Companilactobacillus allii: one gene and its partner. The protein of the gene in region 1 interacts with the protein of each later gene in a pairwise test. Links are inferred from orthologs where the notes say so. Each region holds a gene or a part of one and is shown on either strand. Other genes may lie near its edges. The genes, in order: topA and BTM29_RS06900.

The links.
Region 2: the proteins of topA (region 1) and BTM29_RS06900 interact in binary tests that used the Escherichia coli proteins (3 or more experiments, as listed by UniProt). The link is inferred for Companilactobacillus allii from one-to-one orthologs.

What each region holds. Positions count from the first base shown.
Region 1 is NZ_CP019323.1:2,055,583-2,058,916, forward strand. The notes cover bases 327-3,317. They hold topA (type I DNA topoisomerase), read right to left. Parts: upstream 2,869-3,317; coding sequence 784-2,868; downstream 327-783. Other genes in these bases: xerC (tyrosine recombinase XerC), read right to left, coding at 327-783; dprA (DNA-processing protein DprA), read right to left, coding at 2,981-3,317. Outside these bases: more of xerC, read right to left, coding at 1-326; more of dprA, read right to left, coding at 3,318-3,334. UniProt on the Escherichia coli protein: Releases the supercoiling and torsional tension of DNA, which is introduced during the DNA replication and transcription, by transiently cleaving and rejoining one strand of the DNA duplex.
Region 2 is NZ_CP019323.1:1,420,839-1,424,060, forward strand. What follows is about bases 1-2,879. They hold BTM29_RS06900 (YigZ family protein), read right to left. Parts: upstream 1,816-2,879; coding sequence 1,186-1,815; downstream 1-1,185. Other genes in these bases: BTM29_RS06895 (glycosyltransferase family 4 protein), read left to right, coding at 1-1,035; BTM29_RS06905 (helicase-related protein), read left to right, coding at 1,844-2,879. Also shown: more of BTM29_RS06905, read left to right, coding at 2,880-3,139; BTM29_RS06910 (ComF family protein), read left to right, coding at 3,175-3,222.

The DNA of each region.
Region 1 (3,334 bases):
TGCACCATTATCCAACATATGGGTAGCAAATGTATGTCTAATCATATGTGGGTGAATGTCAGTCGTCAAACTGGTTTTCTTTATAATTTGATCAAGTATATATTCAACTCCACGACTCGTGATACCTTTACCTCGATTATTAACGAAAACAAATTGATGGTCCATATTATTAGCGGCCATCAATTTTTTTCTGCCGTCATCGATATAACGATTTAATGCCCTTTGAGCAAAACTACCAAACGGCACATAACGATCTTTATCACCTTTACCATGTACCAAAACGATACCGTTAGTAAAATCTAATTGTTCTAATTCAAGATTGGAACATTCGCTAACACGCATCCCAGTAGCATATAGTAACTCTAATAGCGCAGAATTTCTTTCAGAAAGGGCGTCATCACCTTTTACAGCTTCGAAAAGTTGTTTCATTTCTTTTTCATAAAAAAAGCGCGGTAATTTACGTCCTTTATGTCTAAGCTGAATAAGATCAAACGGATTAGTTTTCATGAACTTATTACGTAACAGAAAATTATAAAAGGATCTCAACGCTGAAACCCTTCTAGCCACCGTTTCATCAGCATAATTCTTTTCATCTAAATACGTTAAGTATGTCTCCACATCGAGTCGATTTATTTTTGTAAATCCCTTGAATCCACCATTATCATCAAGAAATTTTACAAAATTATTGATATCTTCCAAATATGAACTTTTAGTATCTTCAGAATAATGATGGTTGATCATCAAATAATCAATAAACTTGTCAATTAAATCTTGTTCGATCATTTATTTTTGAACCTGTTCTTCATAATCGCCATTTGGACATAGAACTTGACGACCACCCTTAACTTTCTTTTCAACTAGATAATGGCCATCTTTAGGGCAATCACGTCCAATTGGTTTATCCCATGAAACGAAGTCACAATCAGGATATCTAGAACAACCATAGAAAATACGGTTTTTCTTTGATTTTCTTTCAATGACTTGTCCCTCTTTACACTTAGGACAAACTACACCAATCTCTTTAACAATTGGTTTTGTATTACGACAGTCTGGGAATCGTGAACAAGCATAGAATTTACCATAGCGACCCATCTTGATAACCATAGGTGCACCACAGATGTCACAATCCATACCGGCTGGCTCATCTTTAATTTGAACTTTTTCAATTTTGCTCTCGGCTGATTCTAATTCTTTAGCAAAAGGTTTGTAATAGTGGTCAACAACCTTTACCCAATCTTCCTTACCCTCTTCAATTTCATCAAGTTCATCTTCTAGATGAGCTGTGAAATCAATATTAACAATATCTGGGAAGTAATCTTGAATTAAATTATCAACAATTTCACCTAATTCAGTCGGTTCAAAACTTTTTCCATTCAATTTTACATAGTAACGTCTCTGAATAGTATCAATTGTTGGAGCATATGTTGAAGGACGGCCAACACCATTTTCTTCCAAGGCCTTAACAAGTGAAGCTTCAGTAAATCTTGCAGGTGGTTGTGTAAAATGTTGTGCTGGATCGTTTGTTTGAAGCTTAGCTTTATCACCTTCAGCAAGTTCAGGAAGAATATTATCCTTCTTATTAGATTCTGAAGTACTTTGATAAACTTTGCGGTATCCCTCAAACTTGATTTTTGAACCGTTGGCTCTGAACATAACACCATTTTGTGTTAAATCAACAGTCATAGTGTCATAAACAGCAGGTGTCATTTGACTAGCCACAAAGCGTGACCAAATCAAGTCATACAAACGATATTGATCACGTGTCAAAATATCTTTCAATGACTTAGGAGTACGTAATACTGAAGATGGTCGAATAGCCTCATGGGCGTCTTGTGCACCTTCTTGATTTTTATCCTTACGCATCTTAACTGCAGCAAAAGGTTCACCAAATTCTTTATGAATAAATTCTGATGCTTCAGTTTGTGCAACCTTTGAAATACGCTTGGAATCAGTACGCATATAAGTAATTAAACCTACTGTGCCTTCTTTTCTTCCAAGATTGATTCCTTCATAAAGTTGTTGAGCAATCATCATTGTTTTTCTAGTCTTATAATTCAATTTACGGTTAGCCTCTTGTTGAAGTGAACTAGTCGTAAATGGGGCAGCGGGGAATCTATTACGTTCTTTTTTCGTTACCTTTTCAATGTCAAAATCATCACTCTTATTGATTTTTCCAAGAACTTCTTGAACTTGAGCATTATCTTTTAATTCAGTTTTTTTATGATCAATACCATAAAAGTTAGCATTAAACTTATCTTTACCATGTTTGAATGTTGACTCAATAGTCCAATATTCTTCAGGAATAAATTTCTTTATTGATTTTTCACGTTCAATAACAAGTTTCAAAGCGATTGACTGAACACGTCCAGCACTTAATCCCTTTTTAACTTTTGCCCAAAGAATAGGTGAAATAGAATATCCTACTAATCTATCAAGAACACGACGAGCTTGTTGTGCATCGACTAAGTTCATATCGATACTACGAGGTTTCTTAAATGCCTGTTTAACAGTATCTTTAGTAATCTCATTAAATACAACACGATTATCACCGTTGACATCAAGTCCCAATAAATGGGAAACATGCCAAGCGATGGCCTCTCCTTCACGATCCGGATCGGCTGCAAGATAAACTCTTTTGGCTTTTTTAGCCTCTTTTTTCAAATCTTTTATAACAGGACCTTTACCACGAATAGAAATGTACTTAGGTTCGTAGTCATGTTCGATATCGACACCCATTTGACTCTTAGGTAGATCTCTAACATGTCCCAAACTTGCTACAACGTGATAATTACGTCCCAAATATTTTTCAATTGTTTTTGCTTTTGAAGGTGATTCAACAATCACCAAATTCTTTTGTTTCGCTGGCACGCAAAGTGCTCCTTTCTGAAATGAATCATTTAGGAAACTGTTCAATATAATATTTATTGTTTTTGAATTTGTCAATCAAAACGATACATTAAATTATCAATCAGAGAAAAAATTAAAAATCACTAAAGTTGATTAGTGGTATTGCACCCTCTTCAATTAACTTATTACATCCTTTTGACGTACTCTCATCTATCTTACCTGGTATTGCATAAACATCTCTGTTTTCTTGCATTGCCAATTCAGCCGTAATAAGTGAACCACTTCGCTCTTTTGCTTCGGTTACAATTACTCGCTGACTGATACCTGCGATTATACGGTTTCGTTGCGGGAAATGCCACCTTTGAATATTACATCCTGGCGGATATTCACTAATAACAAGTCCAAACTCAAAGATTTCATCTTGAAGTTTTTTATTCTTAGTAGGGTAATAATCACTCAAACAATTACCAATCACAGCAATAGTTTT
Region 2 (3,222 bases), 640 kb from region 1 along the record:
ATAACTCCGTTTGTAATTAAACTTGCTTACATTTTGGGTGCCGTAGATAATCCAAATGCTCGTCGTGTAAATAAAAAGCCAATGCCTACTATGGGTGGGCTGGCTATTTTTATTGCCTTTACATTTTCGACCTTTGTATTGTTGCGAAATCAAATTCCTAGCCATGAACTATTCAGTGTCTTCTTGGCAGAATGTATTATTATTTTGACAGGAATTATTGATGATATTAGAGAATTATCGCCAAAAGCAAAAATGGCCGGAATATTCGCTGCAGCACTGGTGATTTATTTCTTAGCCGGAATCAGAATGAATGAAGTCGTAATACCTATATTTGGAACCTTTCAACTTGGCTGGTGGAGTTTCCCAGTTACGATCATTTGGATATTAGCTATAACTAATGCAGTTAATTTGATTGATGGACTTGATGGCCTTGCAACAGGTGTTTCAATAATCGCCTTGTTCACCATGGGAGTTGTTGGATATTTCTTTTTGAATATAACTAATGTCTATGTATCAATTTGGATTTTTGCTTTAGTGGCAGCCTTACTAGGATTCTTACCACATAACTTCCATCCGGCCAGTATCTTCTTAGGTGATACTGGGGCGTTGTTTATAGGATTCATGATGGCAGTATTTTCATTAAAGGGTTTGAAGAATGTGACCTTTATTACCATGTTGATTCCAGTAATTATCATGGGAGTTCCAATAACAGACACTGTATATGCAATGTTGAGAAGATTCTTGAATAAGAAACCAATCACTCAAGCTGATAAACATCATTTACATCATAGATTAATGCAATTAGGATTATCACATAGACAAACCGTTCTGGTTATTTATGGATTGTCATTGATATTTGCATTCATCTCATTGCTTTACCCACTATCAAGTTTGTGGGGCAGTGTTCTTTTGACAATTGGTGTATTACTTGGTTTGGAACTGTTCGTTGAATCCATAGGCCTTCTTGGCGATAACCGACAGCCATTGTTAAGAACGATTCAGAAGTTTGTTAAACGATTAGAAAAGAAAGATTGATTCACGAAGTTGTACAAAACACGTTCAGTTTTCGAATATGGTACAAAAAAGAAGCCGGTATTTACGCAAGTAAATGTCGACTTCTTTTTGGTTGATGGAGAAAATTGTGTTTTGGCACGTGTTTTTATTACAAATTTGAGTGAGAGAGTTTTAAATAGACACTTGTTTATAAGTTTGCTCGATCTCATTAAATACTATTTGATTTTGAAATTGGTTAGTAATATCTTGAATTATTTCTTGATGCTTTGCCAGATCTAGATATACATTGCAAGTGACATCAGTAGAGAAGGTCTTATTTTCTAGAATGATCTGCTCATTTTTGGCATAGTTTTCAAACTTGTCGTATAGGTGATAAGGAATGGTCAATTCATATCCTTGCTGTAAACGATTTTCAACTAGGCCAATTTCTTTAATGGCATCGGATGTAGTGGATGAGTAGGCACGAATTAGTCCTCCAGCACCTAATTTTATGCCACCAAAATATCTAGTTACGACTGCAGTAACGTTTTTTAAGTCGTTTTGTTGTAAGACATTCAGGATTGGGGAACCCGCAGTCCCACTAGGTTCTCCATCATCTGACATGCGTTCTATTTCAACGTTTTCAAGAACTATAAAGGCCGTGCAATTATGTGTAGCACCAGATTCTTGCTTTTGGATTTTTGAAATAAATTGTTTGGCTTCATCTTCAGAAAAAGTTTGAGCAATGTGTGCAATGAAACGAGACTTTTTTATATCTTTTTCAAACGCTCCTGTTTGAGCAATTGTTTTATAATTTTGCAAATTTGTTATTCCTTTCGTAATTTAATTTATGAATAATTTAAATGAATATTTAGGTGGTCGTATTTTTAATACGACGGAATTGAATGATGAACAGATAGAATTATTGCTTAGTATCGGTGGCAAAAAAATAAATGCTATAGAGAATAATGTTTGCCAGAGATGCTTAATGATGGTGAAAAATAATTCAAAACTTATTTATTGTCGAAGTTGTATCAACCTCGGCAGAATCAGTGAGCGTGACCAATTGATAATTTCACCAGCAGAAGCACTATTTAGCGATAGGAGTCCATCTTTACAGTGGTCCGGTGAATTAACCATTATGCAGAAAAAAGCTTCTGAGGAGCTTATTATGGCATATAATACGGGAGTTAATCACTTAGTTTGGGCGGTTACTGGTGCCGGTAAGACTGAAATGACGTATCCATTGATCGAACGTATTATTTCTGATGGTAAACGTGTGGCTTTTTGTTCTCCTAGAGTTGATGTTTGTATTGAACTATTCCCTAGAATTCAAGCAGCCTTCCCACAAGTTAGTATTGGATTATTCCATGGTAAAAGTGAAGAAACGTATTCATTGACACAAATAATGATCTCCACTGTGCATCAACTAATAAAATTTGATAAGGCTTTTGATGTGTTGATAATAGACGAAGTGGATTCATATCCATTAGCGGGGAATGAAATGCTTGAAAAGGCCATTTATAAAGCAAAGAGACCAACAGGTAATTTAGTATTTTTGTCAGCAACACCGCCAAAAAGGTTGATAAAAGATGTTGAAAACAAAAAAATCACTATATCTAAATTGTATCAAAGATTCCATACTTATCCATTACCACAGCCTAAGTGCCACATGTTATTCAAATCTAGTGATTATTTTAGGATAAATCCAAGAATAAAATTAAAAATAAAAAAATTGATAGAAAATAATGAACGGTTTATGTTATTTTTTCCAAAAATTCCAGCGATGTTAAAATTTTCTGAGAGTTTAAAAATCATTTTTCCTGAATTAAGTTTTGTGGACGTTAGTTCAAAGGACGAACAAAGATTGGATAAGGTTTCTCAATTTAGAAAAAAAGAAATTCAAGCTATTTTAACGACTACTATCTTGGAACGTGGAGTAACTTTTAAGAATATTACCGTGATAGTGATCGATGCGGATGCTAAAGAATTTTCTAAAACTGCACTAATTCAAATAGCTGGTAGAGCCGGTCGTGCTAAGGAATCTTATGATGATGAGGTGCATTTCTATTATCAAAGTTACAATCGACAAGTTAAACAGGCTTGTTCTGAAATAAAATATCTGAATCGACAGGCCAGCAAATGAGATGTCTAAATTGTGGTAATAAAAGCATAAACGAGTTGAATTTAAAAATTATTTTTGGGTTTGAAGATTTCGTTCCAGATAAT